DNA from 4 places in the Pseudomonas sp. LBUM1651 genome. Region 2 is predicted to be linked to each of the others. Evidence: predicted binding sites of a transcription regulator. Region 2 holds the regulator's gene; each other region holds the start of a gene.
The links. The regulator FliA, encoded in region 2, starts transcription of late flagellar genes. The targets are predictions, from matches to a motif close to CTAAAGTTTNNNNNNNNNNNGCCGNTAA.

Region 1: a site for FliA is predicted at 1,826-1,853, ahead of ACA066_RS22175 (methyl-accepting chemotaxis protein). Genes of this name have one in related genera too.
Region 3: a site for FliA is predicted at 2,160-2,187, ahead of ACA066_RS28225 (methyl-accepting chemotaxis protein). Genes of this name have one in related genera too.
Region 4: a site for FliA is predicted at 5,818-5,845, ahead of motA (flagellar motor stator protein MotA). Genes of this name have one in related genera too.

The regions. Positions count from the first base shown of each region.
Region 1 is NZ_CP166805.1:4,732,464-4,739,689, forward strand. Features, by position in the region: gene ACA066_RS22170 (PepSY domain-containing protein) at 1-20, shown strand, start outside; gene ACA066_RS22175 (methyl-accepting chemotaxis protein) at 85-1,710, opposite strand; gene ACA066_RS22180 (transporter) at 2,078-3,100, shown strand; gene ACA066_RS22185 (LysR family transcriptional regulator) at 3,507-4,403, opposite strand; gene ACA066_RS22190 (SDR family NAD(P)-dependent oxidoreductase) at 4,525-5,283, shown strand; gene ACA066_RS22195 (multidrug/biocide efflux PACE transporter) at 5,327-5,764, opposite strand; gene ACA066_RS22200 (LysR family transcriptional regulator) at 5,854-6,708, shown strand; gene ACA066_RS22205 (RNA polymerase sigma factor) at 6,810-7,226, opposite strand, start outside.
Region 2 is NZ_CP166805.1:1,727,159-1,734,384, reverse strand. Features, by position in the region: gene ACA066_RS08000 (protein phosphatase CheZ) at 1-644, opposite strand, end outside; gene ACA066_RS07995 (chemotaxis response regulator CheY) at 667-1,038, opposite strand; gene fliA (RNA polymerase sigma factor FliA) at 1,206-1,946, opposite strand; gene fleN (flagellar synthesis regulator FleN) at 1,943-2,773, opposite strand; gene flhF (flagellar biosynthesis GTPase FlhF) at 2,890-4,218, opposite strand; gene flhA (flagellar biosynthesis protein FlhA) at 4,230-6,359, opposite strand; gene flhB (flagellar biosynthesis protein FlhB) at 6,617-7,226, opposite strand, start outside.
Region 3 is NZ_CP166805.1:6,010,557-6,017,782, forward strand. Features, by position in the region: gene ACA066_RS28225 (methyl-accepting chemotaxis protein) at 80-2,056, opposite strand; gene ACA066_RS28230 (LysR substrate-binding domain-containing protein) at 2,238-3,158, opposite strand; gene ACA066_RS28235 (NorM family multidrug efflux MATE transporter) at 3,317-4,714, shown strand; gene ACA066_RS28240 (putative bifunctional diguanylate cyclase/phosphodiesterase) at 4,821-6,494, opposite strand; gene rep (DNA helicase Rep) at 6,760-7,226, shown strand, end outside.
Region 4 is NZ_CP166805.1:548,474-555,699, forward strand. Features, by position in the region: gene ACA066_RS02535 (cyclic-di-GMP receptor FimW-related protein) at 29-1,816, opposite strand; gene ACA066_RS02540 (lectin OAA family protein) at 2,016-2,417, shown strand; gene asd (archaetidylserine decarboxylase) at 2,475-3,335, opposite strand; gene ACA066_RS02550 (rhodanese-like domain-containing protein) at 3,354-4,169, opposite strand; gene ACA066_RS02555 (HDOD domain-containing protein) at 4,209-5,747, opposite strand; gene motA (flagellar motor stator protein MotA) at 5,914-6,765, shown strand; gene motB (flagellar motor protein MotB) at 6,769-7,226, shown strand, end outside.

The sequences.
Region 1 (7,226 bases), 3.0 Mb from region 2:
AGAACAAACAAGACGACTGATGCCCACACAAAAAAGCCGCACGATTTTCGGATCGTGCGGCTTTTTTTGCGTTCCGGTGACGCCTTACGCGCTCAAACGCGCTGTCACTTCATTCAACTGCCCCGACAATCCATGCAGGTTGTGACTGGCCGCTTCGGTGCGTTGCACGTTGTCCAGGTTGGTGCTGGCGATGCTGGTGATCTCGGTGAGGTTGCGCGAGATGTCTTCGGCGACCGAGGTCTGCTCTTCGGCCGCGGTGGCGATCTGGCGGTTCATGTCGCGGATGGCTTCCACGGCGTAGGTGATGCGCTCCAGCATCGCACCGGCCTCGGTCACTTGCTGAACGCTTTCTTCACTGCGCGACTGACCGCTTTCTATCGCCTGGGCCGCGTCCACTGCACCGGTTTGCACAGTCTGGATGATCTGATTGATCTCGATGATCGACGCCGCCGTGCGCTGGGCCAGGCTGCGCACTTCGTCGGCCACCACCGCGAAACCGCGCCCGGCTTCACCGGCACGGGCGGCTTCGATGGCGGCGTTGAGCGCCAGCAAATTGGTCTGTTCGGCGATGCCGCGAATCACTTCCAGCACCTTGCCGATGCGGCCGCTGTCGGTTTCCAGCTGTCGAATGACCGTCGCGGTGTTGGCAATTTCACCGCGCATGCGGGTGATGGTGTGGATAGTGCCCTGCATGACTTTTTCGCCTTGCTGGGCGGACTGGTCGGCGTCATCCGCCGCACGCGCGGCATCGGCGGCGTGGCGCGCGACTTCCTGCGCGGTGGCGGACATTTCGTTCATCGCCGTGGCGACCTGATCGGTGCGGTTGAACTGCTCGTTGGTGCCGCTGGCCATGAGGCCGGCGATCGCTTTCAGCTCACCGCTGGCGCCGTCCAGATCCTTGGCACTGACCTGCAAGCGGCTGAAGGTGTCGGCGAGGAAATCGCGCAGCGTGTTGGCCGCGATCGCCAGTTTGCCCAGCTCATCCTGTCGGGTGCTGGTCACGCGTTCGGCAAACTTGCCCTGACTGAGTTGCGCCACGTAGTCGATCAGCTTGCGAATCGGCTCGACCAGGTTGCGGTTGACCAGCCACAAGCTCAACAGGCCGATCAACAGACCCGAAGCGAGCATCACAATGATGCCCAGCAACACCGTGCGATCGGCGCTGGCGCTGATCAGCTTCGATTGTTCGGTACCCTGCTTGCGCAATTCACTGACCAGTTCGCTCATCTGATCACTGGTCGCCCGGTCTACGCCCTTCACCGCGGTGTCGCCCGCGGTTGGATCGGCGCCGGCCGCCACGTAGGCATCGCGGCCCTTCTGGTACGCCGCGCCCAACAAGCGGTGTTCGTCACGCAGGCGTTCGATGCGGGTCTTGAGTTGCGGTTCGATGCCTTTCTGCCCGGCCAGTTCGCCGAGGATGCCCTGCACCTCGCGCTGACGGTCTTCGAACTGCTTCCAGTACTTTTCCAGGTCCGCCGGTTGCTTGCCGCGCAGCAGGACGTTTTTCCATTCCTGGACCTGCACCTTGAATTGCAGGTTGGCTTCATCGATCAATTGCGAGGTGTGCAGCGGCCCTTCGATCAGATTCGCGTAGCTTTGAACGCCGCTGGAGAGAAAGTGAAAGCAGGCCAGAGCGATCAACAGCATCGCAAACAGGCTGCCGCTCAGCAGGGCGAGAATTTGCGCTCTCAAGGACTTTTGCAAAAACATCGGAAGGTACTCGTGACAGGAATGAGGCACGCCCGGGGTGAGGCGTGAAAGTAGTCCGAACATCCCTGTCTGCGGCGTTGGCCGGTGGCCGAAGGCGCGCAACGTAACCTAAGCGTGATCGGCGTGCCAGAGCGCTTCTTGAAGAGAATCCGACCACCGGCAAAGCAAACGTTTGCGTTACTCAACCGTCACAAAAATGTCATCACGCCTTGCAATGATGCGGCCTGTAGGAGCGAGCTTGCTCCGGGCGGCGTTCCGACGATGGTCGTTAACGAAAACGCGGCGTAGCAGGATGAACGCGGTGCCCTTGCGTTCATCGCGAGCAAGCTCGCTCCTACGAGAGACAAAGCCCCCCTTGCGAGACCTCATGAACCACAGCATCGACCAAAGCCATCGCGACCCGGACCTGTTCGGTCTGCTGTACGGTTTCAGTTTTCGCCCCGGCGAACGCGGCCGCGAGATCGATTCCGCCATGGCGCTGCGGTGTCTGCAGCAACCGGGCGACAGCGATGAGTTTCTCTGGCTGCACCTGAACCTCGCCCACGCCGCGTGCGAGCGCTGGATGAAAAATCATCTGGAATTGCCCGACGAATTTTTCGAAGCCTTGCATGAAGGTTCGCGTTCCACGCGCATCGAGCATGTCGATTCGGCACTGCTGGCGGTGGTCAACGACGTGGTGTTCAACCTCAGCAGCATGGTCTCCTCGGATGTGTCGACGCTGTGGGTGTGCGCCCGCAGCCGCCTGATCATCAGCGCGCGCCTGCAACCGCTGCACTCGGTGGACAAGTTGCGTTCGTCGGTGAAGGCCGGTGAATGCTTTCGCTCGCCGCTGGAGTTGCTGGTGCATTTGCTGCGCGACCAGGGCGAGGTGCTGACGCAGATCGTGCGCAAGACCAGCCTCAGTGTCGATCAGATCGAAGATGAGTTGCTGTCCTCGCGACTGTCGACCAACCGCGCAGAACTGGGTGCCAATCGCCGGGTGCTGGTGCGTCTGCAACGGCTGCTGGCGCTGGAGCCGGGCTCGTTGCTGCGCCTGCTCAATCGTCCGCCGCAATGGTTGCAGAAAGAGGACGTGAAGGAGCTGCGCAAATCCACCGAGGAGTTTGCGCTGATCATCAACGACCTGACGGCGTTGGGTGAGCGGATCAAGCTGTTGCAGGAAGAGATTGCCGCCAACCTCAACGAGCAGAGCAACCGCACGCTGTTTACCCTGACGGTGGTGACGGTGCTGGCGTTGCCGATCAACATCATTGCCGGTTTCTTTGGCATGAACGTGGGTGGCGTGCCGCTATCCCAGGATCCGGAGGGGTTCTGGATTCTGGTGGCGCTGGTTGCGACGTTTACCGTGATTGCGGGGCGGTGGGCGTTCCGTAAGCGGCAGGATTATTGAGCGCGACTGAAGACCTGCGCGAATCCCTGTGGCGAGGGGGTTTAGCGAAACGTCGCACCGCCCCGTTGGGTTGCGAAGCGACCCAAATCCTGCCAATCAGTTTTCTTCTGACACACCGCGAGTACCGGTTTTACGACTGCTTCGCAGCCGAACGGGGCGGTGCGACGTTTCGCTAACCCCCTCGCCACAAGGTATTGCGTAGCCCTCGCACTTCGGCACCTGGTGGCTGGGCTTGCCGGCGGCGATTCTGTTGTCGGGGCGTTTGTACTGGCTCTTCACTAAGCTCTTCTGACACCGCATAACCCTGTAGGAGCAAGGCTTGCCCGCGAAGGCGGTCTCAAGATTTGCATCGACCTTGAGACCGCCTTCGCGGGCAAGCCTTGCTCCTACAGGGTTGCGATGTTGTTTAGATAGTGGACTGGATGATTTGCGCCAACCAATCCATAAACGCCCTGACCCGCAACGGCAAATGCCGTTGCGGGGCATAGAGCAGCGCCACGTCCATCGACGGCGCATTGAACTGCGGCAACACCGCCACCAGCTCACCGCTGAGCAAGCGCGACTGCATGCCCTTCAGCGGCGCCTGAATCAACCCGAATCCCCCCAGGCACGCCGCTTCATAAGCGTCGGTGCTGTTCACCGTGACGCTGCCCGCCATCGGCAATCGATGCAGCTTGCCATCGACCTCATACAAAAAACCTTCCGACCGCGAACCCAGTACGCCGACGTAATGGACCAGCCGATGCTGCGCCAGATCTTCGAGTTTTTCGGGAATGCCATAGCGCTGCAAGTAAGCGGGACTCGCGCAATTGACCATCGCAAAATCGCACACGTGACGCGCGACCACCGATTGATCCGGCTGTGCGCCAACCCGCACGACGCAATCAAAACCCTCCCTTTGCACATCAACCCGGCGATCGGTGGTGCTGATTTCCAGTTCCAGATTGGGGTGCAGCGCGATGAATTCCGGCAACCGCGGCAACACCACCTGGCGCGCCAGAAAGTTCGGCATGTCGAAGCGAATCCGCCCGGTGAGCGACGCCGCATCCTGGCGAAACAGCCCCTCGATTTCGTCCATGTGCGACAGCAAGTCCTTGCTGCGTTCGTACAACACCAGGCCGTCCTGAGTCGCCTGAACCCTGCGTGTGGTGCGTTGCAGCAAACGCGTTCCCAACAAAGCTTCCAACGCCTGAATGTGTTCCGACACGGTGGACCGGGGCAAGCCCAGGCTTTCGCCGGCAAGGGTAAAACTCGACATCTCGCTGACGCGGACGAAGGTGCGCAGCAGTTCCAGTTTGTTCATGGGCCGACCTTCGATTGTCCGGGTTAACCGATCAGTGATTCCAGTTTCAGTCTGTTTATCACCCTGGGGCGGATAAATAAACTTCCTCCACACCGTCACTCACCACCCTTGAGGAAGTCCCATGAATCGCAAAATCGCACTGATCACCGGAGCCAGCCGCGGCCTCGGCAAAAACGCAGCGCTGCATCTGGCCGCCCAAGGCGTCGACGTCATCGGCACCTACAACAGCAAAGCCGATGAGGCGCAGGCACTGGTCGCGGAAATCGAAAGCCTCGGCGGTCGCGCCATCATGCTGCAACTGGACGTAGGCCAGAGCGAGGGCTTCGCAGATTTCGCCACCGAGGTCGCCGAGGTATTGCACAGCCGTTTTGATCGCCAGCACTTCGACTTTTTGCTCAACAACGCCGGTATTGGTGTGTATGCGAACTTCGTCGACACCACCGTCGAGCAGTTCGATTTGCTGATGAATATTCATCTGAAAGGGCCGTTTTTCCTGACCCAAAACCTGCTGCCGTTGATGGCTGATGGCGGCCGGATTCTCAACGTGTCCAGCGGTCTGACCCGCTTCAGCCTGTCGGGTTACGGCACTTACGCGGCGATGAAAGGTGCGATGGAAGTGTTGACGCGCTACCAGGCCAAGGAACTCGGTGCGCGGGGTATTTCGGTGAATACGTTGGCGCCTGGCGCGATCGAAACCGATTTCGGCGGCGGCACCGTCCGTGACAACGCGCAGGTGAATCAAATGGTCGCCGACAACACCGCCCTGGGTCGCGTCGGTCTTCCGGACGACATCGGCGCCGCGATTGCCCTGCTGCTGGCACCGGGCAGCCAGTGGATCAACGGGCAGCGCGTCGAGGCGTCGGGCGGGATGTTTTTGTAAACAGCACTCCTGCGAGCGGGCTGAATATCAGCCCGCTCAACGATTATCCTTCGCAAGAAGTGCGCATCACCAAGCGCTCCCGCACCACGTCATACGCCCAGTGGTAAACGTAGGTGTACGGCAGGAAAAACAGCAACACACCGATGTCCAGCAGGAACGCCTGCCACAGGCTGACCTTCAGCCACCAGGCAATCAGCGGCACGCCAACCGCGACCAGTCCCCCTTCAAACAGCAGAGCATGGACGACTCGCGCCCAAGCGTTGTGCGCGATTTCGAAACGCTGCAGCACACGATCAAAAATCCCGTTGAACACCACGTTCCACGCCAACGCCAGCGCCGCGATCACGACGGTGACGACACCCATGTCGAGCATCGGTTTGTCCATGATCCACGCCAGCAACGGGGTGCAGATCACGATGGCCAGCAGCTCGAAGCCGATGGCCTGAAAAATACGTTCGGTGATGGATTTTTGCATGTTCATGAGCAGAGCTCCTGAGTGACTGTGGTTGCCATGATCCACTCTCACACCGATACTTCATAACCAATAACCATCGATCAAGGCGGTAGTTCATGGCCTCCCAGGAAGTGCTGCAGGCGTTTGTTCAGGCGGCGACCCAAGGCTCGTTTTCCGCAGCGGCGCGCAAGCTGGGCCGCAGTCAGTCGACCATCAGCGCGGCGGTGGCGAGCCTGGAGATTGATCTGGATCTGATCCTGTTCGATCGCAGCAGCCGCAAGCCGACCCTGACACCGGCCGGGCATGTGATGTTGCAGCGGGCCGAGGAAATCCTCGCGGCGACCAGCCGTCTGGAAATGACCGCCAGCCAGTTGGCGCAAGGGGTTGAACCGAAACTGACCGTGGCGATTTCCGACACCTATCAATCCGACCGTTTCGAAGCGGCGCTCAGTGCGTTCGAGCAGCGCTACCCGGACCTGGAGCTCGAATGCCTGATCGCCGAATGCGATGACCTGGTGGCGCTGGTGCAAAGCGGTCGGGCGCATGTGGCGTTCGCCGAGCAACAGGAAAGTTACCCGCCGGACCTGGTCAGCTCGACGGTGCAGGAGCGTACCGAAATCGCCTTGTTCGTGTCCCGCGAGCATCCGTTGGCAACGCTGGCGAGCATCGATCAGGACATCTTGCAACAGCACCGGGAGTTGCGTCTGGCGACGATCGTCAATCCGTATGAAAGCCGCGCCAAGGGGCGCGTCTGGTCGGCACCGAGTTATTTGATGCTGCTGGAAATGGCTCAGGGTGGATTCGGTTGGGCGCCGTTGCCGCGATGGCTGGTGGGACGGTTTGGCGCCGGGACGTTGCAGGAGTTGAAGGTGCGCGGGTGGCCGAAACCGCTGTTCGTCGATGCGCTGTGGTCACGGCTGCATCCGCCGGGGCCGGCGGGGAGTTGGTTGTTGGGCAAGATGTTGGAATAGCGGTGCGGCCATTCGCGAGCAGGCTCGCTCCCACATTGGTCCGGTATACACAGATCAAATGTGGGAGCGAGCCTGCTCGCGATGAGGCCGGCAAATTCACCTTATTTTAAAGCCTTGATCCGAGCCTCGATAAACCGCCGCTCCGGCACCTGCTGCGTCAATTCCATCGCCCGCTCATACGCCGCCCGCGCTTCCTCCACCCGCCCCAACTGCCGACAAAACTCCGCCCGCGCCGAATGCGCCAGGTGGTAATCCAGCAAATCCCCGCGATCCAGAATTCCCTCAACCAGCGTCAACCCCGCCAACGGTCCATCCCGTTTGGAGATCGCCGCTGCACGGTTCAACTCGATCACCGGTGAAGGCACGGCCGCCAACAGCACGTCATACAGCCCCACGATCTGCAGCCAGTCGGTCTCCCCCGCTGTCGGCGCTTCGGCATGTACCGCCGCGATGGCCGCTTGCAAACAGTAAGGACCGAATCGCCGCGTGCCCAGCGCCCGCTCGATCAACGCGCAACC
Region 2 (7,226 bases):
TGTTCGATGCCCGCAAAGCGGTCCACCTGACTGGCCATAAGCACGAGCTTGAGCAGGTTGCTTTCAACTTCGGTGACCAATTGGGTCACACGCTTGATCACTTGACCTGTGAGGTCCTGGTAATCCTGAGCGAGCAGAATGTCGTTGAGGTTGCTCGACACCACGCGATTATCCGCGCTGCTGCGTGTCAGGAAACCGTCGACACGCCGAGCCAGTTCGCGGAATTCCTCGGCCCCGACTTCGCGACGCATGAACCGCCCCCAGTCCGTGCTCAGCGCCTGCGCTTCATCGCTCAGGCTGTTGACCAGCGGTGTGGAGTTTTCGACCAGATCCATGGTGCGGTTGGCGGCAGCCTCGGTCAGCTTCACAACGTAACCCAGACGCTCGGTGGCATCCGTGATTTGCGAAACTTCCTCGGCTTGCGGCATGTGCGGGTCAATCTGGAAATTGACGATCGCGCTGTGCAGCTCGCGGGTGAGCTTGCCCACTTCCTGATACAGGCCGCGGTCACGGGTCTGATTGAGCTCATGGATCAGTTGCACAGCGTCGCCGAACTTGCCTTTCTCAAGGCTTTCGACCAGCTCGACTGCGTGTTTTTTCAGGGTCGATTCAAAATCGCCCTGTGAAGATTCGTTTTGGTCCATAGCTCCCCCGTGGCGCAGTTTCTCAACCGATGCGTTCGAAAATCTTCTCGATTTTTTCTTTTAACGCCTGGGCCGTGAAGGGTTTGACCACATAGCCGTTAACACCAGCCTGGGCCGCTTCGATGATCTGCTCGCGCTTGGCTTCAGCGGTCACCATCAGCACTGGCAGGTGCTTGAGCTTTTCATCGGCGCGCACGTGACGCAGCAGATCGATACCGGTCATGCCAGGCATGTTCCAGTCCGTTACCAGAAAGTCGATGCTTCCGCTGTTGAGAACCGGAATGGCAGTAACGCCATCGTCAGCCTCGACCGTGTTGGTGAACCCAAGGTCACGCAACAGGTTTTTTATGATCCGCCGCATCGTTGAGAAGTCATCAACGATGAGGATTTTCATGTTCTTGTCCAATTCGACCTCCAAGCAGTCTTAAACGCGCCCAGCACCTGGACGCGCCATTTCAATCAATCCGGCAAAGCACTCAATGACTGTCTGGAGCACAACAGATCGAGACCGGCGCAGTTCAACACCACACCAGCCACGTTCGCAGTGTCCCCACACTGCCTTCAGCGCGCTCGCCACTCCCCCAAACGCCCCCGCAAACGGGCCGCGCACTGGCTGTGTAACTGGCTGACCCGAGATTCGCTGACCCCCAGGACCTCACCGATTTCCTTGAGATTCAACTCTTCGTCGTAGTACAGCGCCAACACCAGTCGCTCACGCTCCGGCAAATTGGCAATCGCGTCCGCCAGCGCCGCCTGGAAGCGTTCATCTTCCAGATCGCGTGACGGCTCGATATGAGCACTCGCGCCATCCTCGTGCAGCCCTTCGTGTTCGCCGTCCTGCAACAGATCGTCGAAACTGAATAACCGGCTGCCCAGGGTGTCGTTCAAAATCCCGTAGTAATCGTCGAGACTCAATTGGAGTTCGGCCGCAACTTCGTGATCTTTAGCGTCACGGCCGGTTTTAGCTTCAATCGAGCGAATTGCGTCGCTGACCATGCGGGTATTGCGGTGGACCGAGCGTGGCGCCCAGTCCCCCTTGCGGACTTCATCGAGCATCGCGCCGCGGATTCGAATGCCCGCGTACGTCTCGAAACTCGCGCCTTTGCTGGCGTCGTATTTGGTCGATACTTCAAGCAGGCCGATCATGCCGGCCTGGATCAGGTCTTCGACCTGGACACTGGCTGGCAGTCGCGCCAGCAAGTGGTAAGCAATGCGTTTGACCAGTGGCGCGTAACGCTCGATCAGCTCGTACTGCGCGTCACGTGCCGATTTCTTGTATAGGTTGTAACCGCTGGCTGTCATAGCACGGGTCCTGCCGTTTGTTGCACGAGGCGCTCGACGAAAAACTCCAGGTGCCCACGCGGGTTGGCAGGCAGCGGCCAGGTATCGACCTTTTGTGCGATGGCCTTGAAGGCCAGGGAGCACTTGGAACGCGGGAAAGCTTCATAAACCGCGCGCTGCTTCTGAACGGCCTTGCGCACGCTTTCGTCGTACGGCACCGCACCGACGTATTGTAAGGCGACGTCGAGGAAGCGATCCGTGACCTTGGTCAACTTGGCGAACAGGTTGCGTCCTTCCTGCGGGCTCTGGGCCATGTTGGCCAGGACGCGGAAGCGGTTCATGCCGTAGTCGCGGTTCAGCAGTTTGATCAGTGCGTAGGCGTCGGTGATCGAGGTCGGCTCGTCGCAGACCACCAGCAAGACTTCCTGCGCGGCGCGAACGAAACTGACTACCGAGTCACCAATACCCGCAGCGGTGTCGATCACCAGGACGTCGAGGTTGTCGCCGATATCGCTGAACGCCTGGATCAGGCCGGCATGTTGCGCCGGGCTCAGATGCACCATGCTCTGAGTGCCGGACGCCGCCGGGACGATGCGGATCCCGCCGGGCCCCTGCAACAACACGTCGCGCAGCTCACAGCGGCCTTCGATGACGTCGGCCAGGGTACGTTTGGGTGTCAGTCCCAGCAGGACGTCGACGTTCGCCAGCCCCAGATCGGCGTCCAACAGCATGACGCGCCGGCCGAGCTCAGCTAGAGCCAGGGACAAGTTCACTGACACGTTAGTCTTCCCGACGCCACCTTTGCCGCCGGTCACCGCGATCACCTGTACGGGATGCATGCTGCCCATGTTATTTCTTTACCTTGTCTTGCATAGACGGAGGCCACATTACTGGCTGCGCGTTCACAAACGGAACAATGCATGGCAGACCATCGATGTAGGTACAAAAACTGTTCATTAATACCTCAGCCAACCTGCTTGGTCGGGCTGTGGTAAATATCAGCGAACATGTCAGCCATGGCTTCTTCGCTGGGTTCTTCCTGCATTTGCACGCTGACGGCACGGCTCACCAGCTGATGACGACGCGGCAGATGCAAATCATCCGGAATCCGCGGTCCATCGGTCAGGTAAGCCACCGGCAACTCATGACTGATTGCCAGGCTCAACACCTCGCCCAGGCTTGCCGTTTCATCCAGTTTAGTCAGGATGCAGCCAGCGAGCCCGCAGCGCTTGTAACTGTGATAGGCGGCGGTTAAAACCTGTTTCTGGCTGGTGGTTGCCAGAACCAGATAGTTTTTTGATTTGATGCCACGACCGGCCAGGCTTTCGAGCTGCATGCGCAGTGCCGGATCGCTGGCCTGAAGGCCTGCGGTATCGATCAGCACCACACGCTTGCGCAGCAACGGATCCAGCGCCTGCACCAGGGACTGGCCCGGGTCGACGTGGGTTACCGACACGTTGAGGATCCGGCCCAGGGTCTTGAGTTGTTCCTGAGCGCCGATGCGGTAGCTGTCCATGCTGACCAGCGCGATGTTCTGCGCGCCGTACTTGAGCACGTAACGGGCCGCAAGCTTGGCCAGCGTGGTGGTCTTGCCCATGCCGGCAGGGCCGACCATGGCAATCACGCCGCCCTCTTCCAGTGGCTCGACTTCCGGTGTGGCGATCATCCGCGCCAGGTGCGCCAGCAACATGCGCCAGGCCTGACGGGGCTCTTCAATGTCGGTAATCATTTCCAGCAGATCGCGGGACAACGGGCCGGACAAACCAATGCGCTGCAAGCGACGCCAAAGGTTGGCCTGGGCCGGACGGCTGCCTTGCAGCTGATTCCAGGCCAGGGAACCGAGTTGTACTTCCATCAGTTCGCGCAGGCTGTTGAGTTCGAAACGCATCGAATCGAAAGCCCGCGGATCGACACCGCCGGAAGCTGGCACGGGGGCCGGCGCTGCACGACGGGGTTCAGTGTAGGTCGGTTCGATCAGCGGTTCGGCGGCGGTGAGTGGCAGACCGGCGAACAACTGGCGATTGGTGGACTTGTCGCTCTCGCCCTCGCTACGCAGGCTCAGTTCGGCCTGGGCGGTCACGATCCGCGACTGGGTCTTGCGCAGCTCGTCCTCGAGTTCCATGTTCGGAACACGCGGGGCCAGCGCCGACAGTTTGTAATCGAGGGCAGCCGTCAGCTCGACACCACCGGCGATCCGGCGGTTGCCAATGATGGCGGCATCAGCGCCCAGTTCATCACGAACCAGCTTCATGGCCTGACGCATATCGGCGGCGAAAAAACGCTTAACTTGCATAAACCACTACCTCAGCCGTTGGGCCCTACTGTCGCAACGATGGTCACTTGCTTGTTGTCAGGGATTTCCTGGTAAGCCAACACATGCAAACCCGGGACTGCCAGTCGGCCAAATCGCGACAGCATCGCGCGAACCGGACCGGCCACCAGCAGAATCACCGGTTGACCTTGCATTTCCTGACGCTGCGCCGCTTCGATCAACGAGCGTTGCAGTTTTTCAGCCATGCTTGGCTCCAGCAGAACGCCCTCTTCCGAGCCTTGTCCTGCCTTCTGAAGACTATTGAGCAATATTTGTTCCAACCTTGGCTCAAGAGTGATAACTGGCAGCTCCGACTCAGTCCCTACAATGCTTTGGACGATTGCACGGGACACGCCGACGCGTACGGCGGCCACCAGCGCGGCAGTATCTTGACTCTTGGCCGCATTGTTCGCGATCGCCTCGGCGATGCTGCGAATGTCCCGTACGGGCACCTGTTCGGCCAGCAACGCCTGGAGCACCTTGAGCAGCTGCGACAACGACACCACGCCCGGCACCAGTTCCTCGGCCAGTTTAGGCGAGCTTTTGGCCAGCAACTGCATGAGTTGCTGCACTTCTTCGTGGCCGATCAGCTCACTGGAGTGCTTGTACAAAATCTGGTTCAAGTGGGTTGCCACTACGGTACTGGCATCGACCACGGTGTAACCGAGGGATTGTGCCTGCGCACGCTGGCTGATTTCGATCCAGACCGCTTCCAGACCGAAAGCCGGATCTTTGGCGGTGATGCCGTTGAGCGAACCGTAGACCTGACCCGGGTTGATCGCCAGTTCCCGATCCGGATAAATCTCCGCTTCGGCCAGGATCACCCCCATGAGAGTCAGTCGATAGGCACTTGGCGCGAGGTCGAGGTTGTCACGGATATGCACAGTCGGCATCAGGAAACCCAGGTCCTGGGACAGCTTCTTGCGCACGCCTTTGATACGCGCCAGCAACTGACCACCCTGGTTGCGATCCACCAGCGGAATCAGGCGATAGCCGACTTCCAGGCCAATCATGTCGATCGGCGTCACATCGTCCCAGCCAAGCTCTTTGGTTTCCTGAGCGCGGGCCGGCGATGGCAGCAGCTCCTGCTGACGCTTGACCTCTTGCAAGGCCTGAACCTTGACGGTGTTCTGCTTCTTCCAGAACAGGTACGCGCCGCCGGCCGCGAGGGCCGCCATGCTCAGAAAGGAGAAGTGCGGCATGCCGGGTACCAGACCCATGACCGCCATCAAACCCGCCGCCACGGCCAGCGCCTTGGGCGAGGCGAACATCTGGCGATTGATCTGCTTGCCCATGTCTTCCGAACCGGAAGCACGAGTCACCATGATCGCGGCGGCTGTCGATAACAGCAGTGATGGCAATTGCGCCACCAAACCGTCACCGATGGTCAACAACGCGTAAACCCTGCCAGCATCACCGAAGGTCATGCCGTGCTGGAAAATGCCGACCGCCATACCGCCGATCAGGTTGATGAACAGAATCAGCAAACCGGCGATGGCATCACCGCGTACGAATTTGCTGGCACCGTCCATGGAGCCGTAGAACTCGGCCTCCTGGGCCACTTCCATCCGACGCATTTTGGCTTGGTTTTGATCGATCAGACCGGCGTTCAAATCGGCGTCGATCGCCATTTGTTTGCCGGGCATCGCATCGAGGGTGAAACGCGCGCTCACCTCGGAAATCCGCCCGGCACCCTTGGTCACCACGACGAAGTTGATGATCATCAAAATCGCGAAGACCACGATACCAACCACGTAGTTACCGCCGATCACCACCTCACCGAACGCCTGGATCACCTTACCGGCGGCGGCATGACCGTCCTGACCGTGGAGCATCACCACCCGCGTGGAGGCCACGTTCAGCGCCAGCCGCAATAGCGTTGCCACCAGCAGAATGGTCGGGAACACCGCGAAATCCAGCGGCCGCAGGGCGTAGACGCAGACCAGCAACACGACAATCGACAGCGCAATGTTGAATGTGAAGAACACGTCCAGCAGGAACGGAGGCACCGGCAGCATCATCATGGCCAGCATGACCAGCAGCAACAACGGCACACCCAGATTGCCCCGACTCAGGTCGGCGACGTTTGTGCGGGCACTGTTGATAAACTGAGAGCGATCCACCGGTTTTCCCCGTTCCTTTAAAGCAAACTTTTGACGCCCGAAGCAGGCGCAGAGCGGCTACTGCAAGAAGCCTTCCAACTTTTGCCGGGGGTTTGGAACAGAGGGGTTTATCAGGGGGATTGTGCTGTCTGTGCTGACGCCTTCGCGGGCAAGCCTTGCTCTACAGGTTTTGTGTTGCTCGCAATTGTCCCAAACGACACAAAAACTGTAGGAGCAAGGCTTGCCCGCGAAGGCGTCGGCATGGCCAGCGCAAAAACTCAGGAATCGCGCCGCAGATCCGGCGGAATCGGCAGGTCATCCTTGAGCGGCTCAGGACGCTTGCCCTTGCCAGCGCGGTGCTGGCGGATCTGGTAGACGTAAGCCAGCACTTGGGCGACGGCAAGGTACAACCCGCCAGGAATTTCCTGCTCCAGCTCGGTGGAGTAATAGATCGAACGCGCCAGGGCTGGCGACTCCAGCAGCAACACTTCATTGGCCACGGCGATTTCGCGGATTTTCAGGGCCACGAAGTCACTACCCTTGGCCAGCAGCATCGGCGCACCGCCTTTTTCCGGATCGTACTTGAGCGCCACGGCATAGTGAGTCGGGTTGGTGATCACCACGTCGGCCTCGGGAATCGCTGCCATCATCCGCCGCTGGGACATCTCGCGCTGCAACTGGCGAATCCGCTGTTTGACCTCCGGTTTCCCCTCCTGATCCTTGTGCTCGTCGCGCACTTCCTGCTTGGTCATCAGCAGTTTCTTGTGGCTCTGGTAAAGCTGCACCGGAACATCCACCGCCGCGATCAGAATCAACCCGCACGCCATCCACAATGTGCTCCAGCCCACCAACTGAACGCTATGGATGATCGCCTGTTCCAGCGGCTCA
Region 3 (7,226 bases), 2.0 Mb from region 2:
CCTACAGTTTCGGCGGCGCTCACGCGATTGCGAACCTGTAGGAGCGAGGCTTGCCCGCGAAGGCGGTTTCAGCAGCGCCTCAACGAAACCGGTCAACCTCTTGGCGCAAATCCGCCGCCAACTTCTCCAGCTCTTTGGCAGTCACCGCCAGGTTCGACACCACTTCCCGCTGCTCACTGTTCGCCAACGCAATGCTTTGCAGGTTGCTGCTGAGCAATGTCGCGGTGCTGCTCTGCTCCTGGGTCGCCGTGGTGATCGCCGCGAATTGCTGGCCAGCCGAACGACTTTGCTCATCGATCCGCGCCAGGGCCGAAGCGACGTTGGCGTTGCGCGACAACCCTTCCTGCATCAGCACATTGCCTTGCTCCATGGTGCTGATGGCGTTGCCGGTTTCCTGCTGGATGCTTTGAATCATCCCGGAAATCTCGTCGGTGGCCTGGCGAGTACGCGATGCCAGGTTCCGCACTTCATCAGCGACCACCGCAAATCCACGACCCTGCTCACCGGCACGCGCCGCTTCGATGGCCGCGTTGAGCGCCAGCAAGTTGGTTTGCTCGGCAATCGAAGTGATCACCCCGACAATCCCGCCGATTTCTTGAGAGCGCTGACCCAAGGTGTTGATCACCGTGGCAGTGCTGTTCAGTGCGCCGGCAATCTGCTCCAGGGACGAGGACGCTTCGTCCATCGATGTACGACCGATCTGGGTTTGTTGTGCGTTTTCCTGAGCCAGACGTTGAGTGCTGCCCATGTTGTCGGCAATGTTCAACGATGTGGCGCTGAATTCTTCCACGGCGCCGGCCATGCTGGTGATCTCGCCAGACTGCTGTTCCATGCCTTCATAGGCACCGCCAGACAAACCGGACAAGGCTTGGGCACGGCTGTTGACCTCTTGGGAGGCCCTGCGGATGTGCTCGACCATCGTCGACAGCGCCTGGCTCATCTGGTTGAAGGCGCGGGCCAGCTGACCGATTTCGTCGTTGCTTGACACGTTCAGGCGCACGCTCAGATCACCGGCGCCCAAGGCTTCAGCCTGACGCACCAGATCGCCGAGCGGCGCCAATTTGCTGCGCAGCAACCAGACAGCCGAGCCCACAGCGATCAACATGGCCAGCAGGCTGCCAATCGCCAATTGAATGCCGACGGCCCAGGTTACAGCACGGATTTCGCTTTTCGGCATGCTCGCCACGACCGACCACGGTCCGCCTTCAAATCGCACTGCAATGCTGTAGAAATCTTCGGACTTGTCGCTCCAGAATTCACCTTTACCCGGCGTCTTGGCCAGGCTGTTGATCGACTTGACCGCTTGATCCGGTGCTTGCACACCCGCAATTGGCACCAGCCATTTGTTCTGCTCATCGAGCAATGCCAAAGAACCGGTCTGCCCGATTCGGAAGCGTGTGAGGTTGGCAAATTGCACGTTCTGAGCGTCGGTGTAATCGAATCCTACGAACAGCACGGCAATCACCTTGCCGCTGCTGTCGCGTACGGGAGTGTACTGCGTCATGTAGGAACGTTCGAAGAGCAAGGCGCGACCCACATAGCTCTGCCCCGCCATCAAGCGTGCATAGGCCGGATTGGCATGATCCAGCAGCGTGCCGATGGCGCGGCTGCCGTCCTGTTTGCTCAGGGATGTGCTGACCCGAATGAAGTCCTCGCCGCTGCGCACAAACACCGTCGCAACACCCGCGGTCATTTGCTTGAACTCGTCCACTTCCTTGAAGTTGTTGTTCAGCACTTCACTGCCCAGGTGCAGGCCAGGGGTCTGCGTGCCCGCCACGGCCACCGGCTCGTCCGGATGCACGCTCAGACCCGCGCTGAAGCGCTTCTCGAACAGGCCGGCCAGGCGCTGGGTACTTTCACGCAACGTGCCGTGAAACGTACTCAACTGGTCGGCCAGCAAGCGGGCTTCGCTGGCCAGGTGCTCTTCGCGGGTAGCGAGGTTGGCTGAGTCCAGCGAGCGCAAGGCAAACACGGTGCTGCCGCTGATGACAATCGCCAGAATAACGGCGAGCGCAAGACCAAGCTGTGAGGCAATCCGGGCACGAGGTTGAGACATGACAGCTCCTGGCCAAGTGACCGGATCTTCATTGATCGGCTGCTCAGCAAATTTTCTAGTTATAGGAATTGCGTCGAACCTGCACGAAGGTTCCATCTGCAGATTTTCGGCGGCAAACCTGAATACTTGAGTAATCAGCCGGGATATGGCTCAAGGCATCTATTGCGGTGGCTCTAACGATTCAGCTCAAGTGCTCGACGTCCGGTATTTTCATCGCCAGCGCTTCGCCTTGGAGGAAATCGCTGAGACGGCGCAAACGTTCACCTCCGGGGCGTGTTTTCGGCCAGACGAGGTAATAATGCTCACCGCTGGCGACGGCAGTCGGCCACGGTAAACTCAGACGTCCCTGAGCGACATCCTCGGCCACCATCAACAGATCGCCCATCGACACGCCATAACCCCGGGCGGCAGCAATCATCCCCAGCTCAAGCGTATCGAACACCTGTCCGCCCTTGAGCGACACCTGTTCGGTCAATCCCATGCGCTCCAGCCAGTTGCGCCAGTCACGTCGGTCCGGCGTCGGGTGCAGCAGTTCGGCATTGGCCAGGCGTGCGACATCCCACGGTTGATCCTTCAGAAGATTCGGCGCGCCCACCGGAATCAGCTCTTCGGGGAACAGGAAACTCGCCTCCCAGTCCGGTGGAAAATGCCCATTACTGAGGATCACGGCGCAGTCGAACGGCTCATGGTTGAAGTCCACCGAATCGACGTCCATCCAGGCGCTGGTCAGTTGCACCTCATTGCCCGGTTGCAGATGGCGGAAACGGCTGAGCCGCGCCAGCAACCAGCGCATGGTCAGGGTGGACGGGGCTTTCATGCGCAGGATGTCATCTTCGGCACGCAAGGTATTGCAGGCGCGTTCGAGTGCCGTGAAGCCTTCGCGGATGCCCGGCAGGATCAGCCGCGCCGACTCGGTCAGTTGCAGATTGCGCCCGCTGCGGTGAAACAGCCGACAGGCGAAATGCTCTTCGAGCGTACGAATGTGCCGACTGACCGCACTCTGCGTGATCGACAACTCTTCGGCCGCACGGGTAAACGAGCTATGCCGCGCCGCCGCTTCGAATGCGCGAAGGGCATACAAGGGAGGAAGACGACGAGACATTCGGAAAGCTCCTATAGCGCAATTTCGTCAACTTATCAGAAACTCCCCAAGATGAGTTTTAATCATGCCATTCATCCTTTTTATCCCTTTGTGCAAACCCTGCAGAGCGCCGAGAATCGACGCTTTCCTGTTCTCTTTGACCATAGAGCGTGATGACCATGCAGCATCCAGCGCGTATTGAACTCTGGGCCATCCTGCGGCTGGCGGGGCCGTTGATTGCCTCGCAGTTGGCGCACATGCTGATGGTTCTCACCGACACCTTGATGATGGCGCGCCTGAGTCCCGAAGCACTGGCTGGCGGCGGCCTCGGCGCCGCGACCTATTCGTTTGTGTCGATCTTTTGCATCGGCGTCATCGCGGCGGTCGGCACCCTGGTGGCGATCCGTCAGGGCGCGGGCGATATCGTTGGCGCGGCGCGTCTGACCCAGGCCGGTTTGTGGCTGGCGTGGTTGATGGCTTTGGGCGCCGGTTTGCTGCTGTGGAATCTCAAACCGGTGTTGCTGCTGTTCGGCCAAACCGAGACCAATGTCCAGGCGGCCGGGCAGTTCCTGCTGATCCTGCCGTTCGCCCTGCCCGGTTACCTGAGCTTCATGGCCCTGCGCGGTTTCACCAGCGCCATCGGCCGGGCGACGCCGGTGATGGTCATCAGTCTCGGCGGTACGGTGGCCAACTTCGTACTTAACTATGCGTTGATCACCGGGATGTTCGGCCTGCCGAAAATGGGCCTGGTGGGCATCGGCCTGGTTACGGCGATTGTGGCTAATCTCATGGCTCTGGCGTTGGCGCTGCACATTCGGCGGCATCCGGCGTACGACGCGTATCCGTTGCGCCAGGGTTTGTCGCGGCCTAACCGGCAGTATCTGAAAGAGTTGTGGCGCCTTGGCCTCCCGATTGGCGGCACCTACGCGGTGGAAGTCGGGCTGTTTGCCTTCGCCGCGTTGTGCATGGGCACCATGGGCAGCACGCAACTGGGCGCGCACCAGATCGCGCTGCAGATTGTCTCGGTGGCGTTCATGATTCCGGCGGGGCTTTCTTACGCGATCACCATGCGCATCGGCCAGCATTACGGCGCCGGGCAACTGTTGGACGCGCGACTGGCCGGACGGGTCGGGATCGCGTTCGGCGCGGCAGCAATGCTCGGCTTCGCGATGGTCTTCTGGCTGCTGCCCAATCAGTTGATCGGCCTGTTCCTGGACCACAACGACCCGGCCTTCCGCCCCGTCATCGAACTGGCTGTGAGCCTGCTGGCGGTGGCGGCGTGGTTCGAGCTGTTCGACGGTACGCAAACCATCGCCATGGGCTGCATTCGCGGGCTCAAGGACGCCAAGACTACGTTTCTGGTCGGGCTGGGATGCTATTGGCTGATTGGCGCGCCTGCCGCCTGGTGGATGGCCTTCCATTTGAACTGGGGACCGACGGGCGTCTGGTGGGGGTTGGCGCTCGGGTTGGCGTGCGCGGCAGTGAGCCTGACACTGGCGTTTGAGTGGAAGATGAAGCGGATGATTCGGCGGGAGCCGTCGTCAGGGACAAGCTTCCAGATCGCTCAGCCAGACTGAGATTCCTGTAGGAGCAAGGCTTGCCCGCGAAAGCGTCGTGTCAGTCGACATTGTTGTTACTGACACGACGCTTTCGCGGGCAAGCCTTGCTCCTTGGGAGTTGTGTTTAAACCACGTCTTCCAATGCTGGCTGCTGATTGCTACCAAAGCTCAAATACTCAATCAGCTCCGTCAACGGCAGTGGCTTGCTGATCAGATACCCTTGCACCTGATCACAGCCAAACCCGCGCAGCAGATCCAGCTGCTCCGGCGTTTCCACGCCCTCGGCGACCACTTCAAGATTGAGGTTGTGCGCCAGGTTGATCATCGCGTGGACCAGCTTGCGATTCTCTTCGCGCCCTTCCATCCCGCCGACAAAACTCTTGTCGACCTTCAGCAAGGCGATCGGCAGGCTGTTGAGGTGCACGAACGAAGAGAAACCGGTGCCGAAGTCATCGAGGGAAAAGCGCACACCCAGACGCCCGAGGGCATCCATGGTCTGCTTCACCAGATCGCTGCGACGCATGACGGCGGTTTCGGTCAGTTCGAATTCCAGCCATTGCGCCTCGACGCCACGTTCGGCAATCAGCCGGCTCAGCGTCGAAAGCAACTGGCTGTCCTGAAACTGCCGGAATGACAGGTTGATCGCCATATGCAGCGCCGGCAAACCGCGTTCACGCAATGCCTGCATGTCGCGCAACGCGCGGGAAATCACCCAGTAACCGAGCGGCACAATCAAACCGCTTTGCTCGGCCAGTGGCACGAACTCGCTCGGCGGCAGCAAGCCACGCTCGGCGTGACGCCAGCGCACCAGGGCTTCGAGGCCGACAATCTGGCCGTCTTCCAGGTTCAGGCGTGGCTGGTAATGCAGTTCCAGCTCATCGCGACGCAACGCCCGGCGCAGCTCGCTTTCGAGGTCGGCCATGCTGCGGGCATTGCGGTTGATGCGTTCGTTGAAGATGTGAAAGGTGCAGCCTTGAGTGCTCTTGGCCTGCTGCATGGCGATGTGCGCGTGCCACATCAGCGGGTCGGCGCCGGCCTGGGCGCGGGCGTGGGCGATGCCCAGGCTGGAACCGATCAACAGGCTTTCGCCGTCGACCCAATAGGGCTCGGCCAGCGCCTCGGTAATTCTTTCGGCCATCCACTCGGCGCGTTGCGGTGCGCGGCGGGTATCTATCAGCAGGGCGAACTCATCGCTGCCCAGCCGCGCCAGTTGATCGCCAGCCTCGAGCTGGCTTTTCAACCGCGCGACCACTTGCAGTATCAACCGGTCGCCAGCCTGGTGGCCGAGGGCGTCGTTGGCGTGGCGGAAGTTGTCGAGGTCAAGGTGACCGAGGGCCAGGCCCCGGCCATCGTTTTCCGCCAACCGCGCGGCCAGCAAAGTCTGGAAGCCCTGGCGGTTGGCGATGCCGGTCAGCGGATCTTGCTCGGCCAGGCGCTGCAGGGTGTTTTCCAGCACACCGCGCTCGCGCACATGACGCAGGCAACGGCGCAACATGCCGGGATCGAGATGATCACGCACCAACCAGTCGCTCACGCCATCGGGCGGCAACAGCGGCTCGTGTTCGAGCAGCAACACCGTCGGCAAACTGCAACGGCCCGGCGCCGGCTGAAGGGCCGGGATCGTCAACAACACCGCGCTGCGGTTGTCATCGAACAGAGCGCTGACCGATTCCCAGCTTGGAGCGCTGATGAGCACGGCCGAGCTCCCCATCGGAGCCAGACACTCGCGCAACAACGCTGCCCACGCTGGCTCTTCGGCCAATAGCAGCAAACGCAAGGGTTCGACAGGCGTAGACAAGCTAGCTCCCTAGACTCTGCAATGATGTAGTCGGCGGGCATTATGCCGTGCCGATAACCAATGACCAAATGACATCAGTTATCAAACGAGGCCTTTGTATCCGGAATTACGAACATTAGACGCAAATTCATCGCGCATCCTGCGTGAAAGTAACAAAACCGGCAAATATAGATAGCGTGTTGCGTCACAAGTCGGAGAGAGCAGCACAATTTGCTGAGCCTGTTAAAATGCCGGCCCATTTCGTGACTGACTCCTGAATTTACGTATGTCCCGACTCAATCCCCGGCAGCAAGAAGCCGTGAGCTACGTCGGCGGCCCTCTTTTGGTGCTCGCCGGCGCGGGCTCCGGCAAGACCAGTGTGATCACGCGCAAGATCGCGCACTTGATCCAGAACTGCGGCATTCGCGCCCAGTACATCGTCGCCATGACCTTTACCAACAAGGCCGCGCGCGAGATGAAGGAACGGGTCGGCACCCTGCTCAAGGGCGGCGAAGGCCGTGGCCTGACGGTGTGCACCTTCCACAATCTGGGCCTGAACATCATCCGCAAGGAACACGTGCGGCTGGGCTACAAACCGGGCTTCTCGATCTTCGACGAGACCGACGTCAAAGCCCTGATGACCGACATCATGCAAAAGGAATACGCGGGCGACGACGGCGTCGACGAGATCAAGAACATGATCGGCTCGTGGAAAAACGACCTGATCCTGCCGCCCGAAGCCCTGGAAAACGC
Region 4 (7,226 bases), 1.2 Mb from region 2:
TCCCTCGCCACAGATGTCTGCTCAATCTTCAAAGCGTCTTCCACAACGAATCAAATTCCTCCTCGTTTCCGACCACGCCGCTCCCCGCGGCGTTTTCGTTTCTGGCAGCCTCCAGCGAGCGATAGGCAAACTGATTAAAACTGTTTGTGCTCGCCACCCGTCGATCCAGCCCGGCCCGGCGTTCCTCGCCGTTGGTGTTGATCAGTACCTTGTTACCTTCCTGAAAGGGCAGGCGCGGGGCGAGCAAGGTGGCCGGCAGGTCTATCGCGCTGATGGCGGGCAGTAGCAGGCCACGCAAGTATTGGCTGTGGTCGTCACGGGTGCGCACCAGTTGCAGGCCGCAAGGTTCGGCGTAGGGCGCGACTTGCTCGATACCCATTTGCGTGCCGCCGCCGCGAACATGGCGGATCCAGCGCACCACCGCGATGCTCCAGCCCGCCCCTGCCATATCCTCGATGCCGACCATCTCGCCAGCCTGCAGCTCGGCCGGCACTGCACCGGGCCAGGCCAGGCAATAACCGCCCGGGCTGTGATTGATCACCGGCAAGGTGTAGGTCGGAAAGTGACGGTTGCGGTCGGACGCTTCGTGACTGTCGTCATTCTGAAGTTGCGGGTATTCGATTTCTTCGTAGGGCAGCAACGCGTCGGCGGTGCCTTGTGGCGCCGCGTCGAAGGCATGGTGCCATTGGTCTTTTTCCCGAAGGGAGGGCGAGGTCGCCGTGAACTGCGCGCGGCCGGCACCGGGATGTTTCAGAATCTCGCTGAATGGACGCTGCCCGCCCAGATAGAAGTGCAGCGCGCTCATGCCCACGCACAAGGTCAAGGTGCCTTGACTGGCCGTGCGCTGGAAACTGCGTTCGGCCGCCTGGCCCCAGGCGGCATTCAGGTGTTGCAGCGTATCCAGGCTCAGTCCTGCCGGCACGGGCAGTGGCACCGGACTGTCGGTTTTTTGCAAATGGGCTTCAATGGCTGTGACCAGCGGCAGCGGATCGAGCCCCAGCAAGCTCTCCTGTTGCTCGGGCCGGAATTTCGAGCGGTAACGCGGTCCGATGTCGAGCTCCGGTGCGACGCCAAACAGTCCGTCGGCCGCAGATTCCGGTTGCAGCTTGATCAATTTGCTCCACGGCTCCAGCACTTCGGCAAGCCGCGCGATCTGGTTCTGGCGCAGTTGATTGCATCGTGCGGCGCCCAGCAGCAATGCGACCACGTACGTCTGTTCGATGCTCAGGGTTTGCGTCTGGCTGGCCAGCTCATCGCGCAGGCTCAGGTGCTGGAGCCGATGGGAACAGGCAATGCGATACAGCTGGTGCAGTTCCAGCCATACACCTTCCGGCACCGGGCAATAGAGCTGGGTGGCGCGGATCAGAGGTCCGTTGAGGCAATGGATCGCCCGTTGCAATGCCTGGGCCAGCAGGGGTGCGCGGTCCTTGCTGAAGCGCGGCGAGATGCGCACGACGATCTGTTTATAGCCAATCGCCAAATGACTTTGCAGCGCCTGGCAGAGGTTGGCGATCTTGCGCGAGCGCTCGTCGAGGACAATCGACTGGTGCAGGAAATGCCGCTCCAGGTGCTTGCAGACGTAATACACCTCGGGCCGCAGTAACTCGAGCAGTTGCAGGCGATTATCGCTGGGTGTCAGTAACTGGTTCAGTTCGCTCAAGCCTTGATAGAGCTGGCGAGCGGTTTCGCCGATGTTGGCTTTGGGCAGGTTGGCGATCCAGCGCTTGAGGTCGCGCGGGGTGGCTTCGCAGAACGACAGGCGCAATTGTGCAGGGATCGGGGCGCGTAGCAGGAGGTGGGGACTGGTCTCATTCATGCCGTGAACAAACTCCAACCGGGAAAAAGGGCAGTGAATGACTTGACTGTAGCAGTTCTGGTCGGCGACCGTTTGTCTGTCAGCCGAGTGAGGTTCGGGCGTGCTACTAATCTGACAGACGTGCGACTGGATACGCACGGTCGTACGGCCTGCTGTCTGTGCTGGGCAGGTCTCTCGTAACTTCAAGGAGATGAAGTTTATGTCTAGATACGTAGTGGCAAATCAATGGGGCGGTAGTTCGGCACCCTGGCATCCGGGCGGAGACTGGACGTTAGGCGCGCGGGACAACCAGAAGGTTGTCGCGATCGAGATCAAGTCGAGCGATGGCGGCAAGAGCTTCACCGGCACCATGACGTACTCGGGTGAAGGTCCCATTGGCTTCAAGGCTCAGCGCACGGGCCAGAACCAGTACAACGTTGAAAATCAGTGGGGCGGCAACGACGCTCCATGGCATCCGGGTGGCAAATGGGTCATCGGAGGCCGGGACAATCAGAACGTTGTCGCGTTGAGCGTGACCTCCAGTGATGGAGGGAAAAACCTCAGTGGCACCAATACCTACGCCAACGAAGGACCGATCGGCTTTCGCGGGCAGATAGAGTAGCGGCACCACCGAAATGTCCGACCCCACGAAGACGTTCGTGGGGTTCGGATCAGGGGATCAGGCTTTTGGCAGGCCCATGCCCTGGCCCATCTGCACCGGCGAACCGGCCGCCAGTTCTTCAGCCCACTGCACTTGATCAGGGCCGAACAGCACAACAGCCGTCGAACCCAGTTTGAAACGACCCAGTTCCGCACCTTTTTCCAGGTGGATCGGCGCACGAGCCGCTTCGTCGTAGCGAAAGGTTTTCAGCTCGCGCTTCGGTGGCGTCACCAAGCCAGCCCAAACGGTTTCGATCGATGCGACGATCATCGCGCCCACCAGCACCACGGCCATCGGCCCGCGCTCGGTGTCGAAAATGCACGCCACACGCTCGTTGCGGGCAAACAATTCCGGAACGTTTTCAGCGGTGGTCTGGTTGACCGAGAAAATCCGCCCCGGAATGTAGACCATCTCGCGCAATGTGCCGGCCAGCGGCATGTGCACGCGGTGGTAGTCCTTCGGCGACAGGTAAATGGTCGCGAAATTACCGCCCATGAACGGCGCTGCGTTGGCAGCGTCACCGCCCAGCAACTCCAGCACGCTGAAGCTGTGGCCCTTGGCCTGGAAGACGCGGCCGTGCTCGATCGGGCCAAGCTGGCTGACGGCGCCGTCGGCCGGGCTGAGGATCGCGCCCGGGGTTTCGTCCAGCGGACGAGCGCCGTCTTTCAATGCGCGGGTGAAGAACGCGTTGAAATGCTCGTAAGCCGTCAGGTCTTCGACCAGGGCCTGGGACATGTCCACCTGATAACGCTTGGCGAACCACGCGGTAAACGCATTCTTGAACCAGCGCACGCGGCATTCGGCGATGCAGCCGGCCAGTCGCGAGAGCAAGTGGTGGGGCAGCAGGTATTGGCTGAGGATAAACAAACGCTTATTCATTAACTGTCCTTAAAAACCTTAAATCTCAACAGGCGTATCGGGATGGTTACCCCATTCGCCCCAGGAGCCGGCGTAGCCTTTGACCCGCGGATAACCGAGGGACTTGGCCACCAGATAGGTGAAGCCAGAACGGTGGTGAGTCTGGCAGTGGGTAATTACTTCTTTGTCTTTGCTGATCCCGAGTTGTTCGAGGATTTGCGGCATGTCCGTGCGGATGCGCAGGTTGCGCGCCCGGTCCATGCCCGCGGTCCATTCGAAATTGACCGCGCCGGGAATGTGGCCGCCCTTGGCCGCGAGGACTTTCTCGCCGGAGTACTCCAGCGGCCCGCGCGCGTCCCAGATGGCCAGGTCGGCGGCACCGAGACGGCTTTGCAGGTATTCGCGGGTGGCGGTGGGTTCATCGTGCAGGGTCAACGCAACCGGGCCGCCGACCGCGGGCGGGATCTGGATCGACATCGGCGAGCCTTCTGCCAGCCAGGCCGTCAGACCACCGTCGATGTAGTGGTACTTGCTGTGGCCGATGACGTCCAGCAACCAGATAAAACGCCCGGCCCAACCGCCGCCTTCGTCGTCATATACGACGTAGACCGCATCGGGATTGTGGCCCAGCTCACCGAACAACGCTTCGAGTGCCGCGTGCGGCGGCATCAAGCCTGGCGCAGGCGGTTGGCCGAGTTGCGTGCGTTTCGGATCGACAAAACGCGCACCGGGAATATGCCCTTCGGCATAGCGGGCGCTGCTGGTCAGGTCCACCAGAATCAGTTCGCGGGCGTCGAGGCGAGAGAGCAAGTCGCTCGGTTCGATCACCAGCGGCAAGCCAGAGAAGTCAGACATGTGAGGTCTCCAGAGCACAAAGGGGAGGATTGTAGCGGGTCATTGGCCGCGATGGCTAAAGCTGTGCAGGGCTTTCTCGATGCACTGCGCGGTTTTGCCAAAGGCCTGCACGGTGATTTCAGAGAACGGCCCGCCGCCCTGATCCGCCACCACGATCATGATCACGCGACCGTTGTTGACCAGCGAGCGCAACAGTAGGTGTTCGCCACCGAACTGTGAACGCAGGCCGGCCGGCAGCAGCGCCGAAAATTGCGCGTTGTTGGCCGGTGTCAGGCGCACCTGGGCCTGTTGCGAAAGCAGGCGTTGCAGCACGGTGCTTTGGCTGACCACGAAATTCAGGCCGGCGGTTTCTTTCGGCAACCCGGCGATCTGGTGCACGCGCAGATTGGCGTGCGTGCGGTCGGCCATCAGGATCATCACCCGACGCATGCCGCACGCGACCAGCGCGTCACGGGCCGAGTTGGTCAAGTGCATGGCATTGGTGAAACGACTCGGCTCTACCAGCAGCTCGGCGCATTGTGTGCGCCACTTGGCCAGGTCCTCGGCGGTCGGTGCGGGGGCGGGCAGCAGACCGGCGTGAACGCGGTTCATGCCCCACGGCCAGAGCAGCGCAACGGCTGGGTGCCAGAGGTCCGGCATGGCGTGTTGGCGCGCACTGTTGGCGGCCTGCTGGTGCAATTGCTGTTGCACCTCGTCCATCGGCATTTGCAGGTAAAGGCTGGTCAGGTATTGCCAGCGTTCACTGTGCGGACTGTCCCAGGCCTGTTGCGCCGACAGCGCCAGGCCGTTGGCCAGCAGCACCGTGTTGGCCGGTTGATTGAGCCAGCGGCGCAGCGTTGGATCGTCATCGAGACGGTTCTGTTGGCGCAATGGATGATCGCTGTCGCGCGCAATGCGCAGGACTTTCACCAGCTCCCGTTGTTCATTAAGCAACAGCTTGTAACCCTGCAGCACCCAGATTGGCAGGTGCCAGATCTCCACCAGCGCCTGAGCGATTTCCAGCAGGGGAACGCCAAACAATTGCTTCTCGACGTTGCGCGCCGACTCGCCTTTATGGATGACCCGCAGCTCCCATTCTTCAAGCAACTGCGGATGGGTGAACGCCATCGGCCACAGCGGCGAAAGAAACAGCAGGCTGCCCCAGTGGATGTCCTGCCACAACCGCGCCAGGCGAGCGGCGAAAAAACCGTTGGCCTGTTGCGTCGCGTGCTGACTGATCATCTGCAACTGACGCAGGGCCACGGGGATTTGCGATTCAGGTTCCGCGGGCAGCCGGGCGAGCAGTTCTTCGGTGCGCTTCAAACCGAGGCGATTGATCGCCACCTCAAGGTTTTCCGCAGGCTCGGTCATGCTGCCGTGGGTGTGCCGGTTGGCTTCGCGGATCACGCTCAAGGCCAGGGCAGGGCTTTCCTGCATCAGCTCGGCGATATCGCGCAGCGAGCTGCGGTCGTCGCGGATGGCCTTGCAGACCCGGTCATGACTGGCCTGCGGAACCGGCAGGCGCACGCCATCGAGAAGCTTTACCCAGCCTTGGAGTGTGGTCGGTTTTGGAGCTGGAACGTTCGTTTCGTTAGCCATGGTTGGACGCGATCACCGTCTGCATTACCTATGCCCGGAGCGGGCCAAATTGGCTTTTCGCCTGAACTGCCTATAGTCTGGCGCAGTTTTGCCGATAAGTAGAAGAAGAGATTTTTTAACTTCCGAATATGACCTTGAACCCGACTCAGTAAGTGCTCTCCTACCTATGGCTAAAATAATCGGCATCATCGTCGTATTCGCGAGCGTGCTCGGCGGATACGTGCTCTCCCACGGCAAGATTGCCGCACTGATTCAGCCCTTCGAGGTGATGATTATCGGGGGTGCGGCCCTTGGTGCATTCCTGCAGGCCAACCCCGGTCACATGACGATGCACGTGCTCAAGAAATCCTTGAGCATGTTCAGTTCACGCTTCAACCATACGTTCTACCTTGAAGTGCTGGGTCTGATTTACGAGATCCTCAACAAGAGCCGCCGCGAAGGCATGATGGCGATCGAAGGCGATATCGAAGACGCCGCCGCGAGCCCGATCTTCGCCAAGTACCCGGCTGTGCTCAAAGATGAACGCATGACCGCGTACATCTGCGATTACCTGCGCATCATGTCCTCCGGCAACATGGCTCCCCATGAGCTTGAAGGCCTGTTCGACATGGAGCTGACCAGCCTCAAGGAAGACCTGGACCATCCCTCCCACGCCGTCAACGGCATTGCCGATGCCATGCCGGGTTTCGGTATCGTCGCGGCGGTACTGGGTATCGTGGTGACCATGGCCTCCCTGGGTGAAAGCGATCAGAAAATGATTGGCCTGCACGTGGGTGCGGCACTGGTCGGTACCTTCTTCGGTATTCTGGCTGCCTACGGTTTCTTCGGTCCCCTGGCGCATGCTCTGGGTCATGATGCCAAGGAAGAACTGAACGTCTACGAAGCCATCAAGGCCTCGTTGGTCGCGTCGGCCTCCGGCATGCCGCCATCGCTGGCGGTGGAGTTCGGCCGCAAGGTTCTGTACCCGGCACACCGTCCTAGCTTCGCTGAGCTGGAACAAGCGGTTCGCGGTCGTTAAGTCATGGAAAACAACCAGCCGATAATCATCAAGCGCGTCAAGAAATACGCGGGCGGGCATCACGGGGGCTCCTGGAAAATCGCCTTCGCCGACTTCGCGACGGCGATGATGGCGTTCTTCCTGGTGTTGTGGCTGCTGTCCACTGCCACACCGGAACAGAAGATCGCCATCGCCGGTTACTTCAAGGACCCGGTCGGCTTTTCCGAAAGCGGCACGCCTTACATCATCGACCTGGGCGGCACGCCGACCCTGGCGCCGGAAAACACCCTCAACCCAGAGGTGAAATCCCAGCCGCAGCCGGACAAGGTGACCATCGACGCCGAACAGGTCGAAGGCATGGCCGAGATGGTCGAGAAGGAGCGCCTCGAACTGTTGCTGCAAGAACTGCAGAGCAAGGTCGAAGAGAACCCGCAACTGAAGAAATTCAAGGACCAGATTCTGTTCGAGATTACGCCGGACGG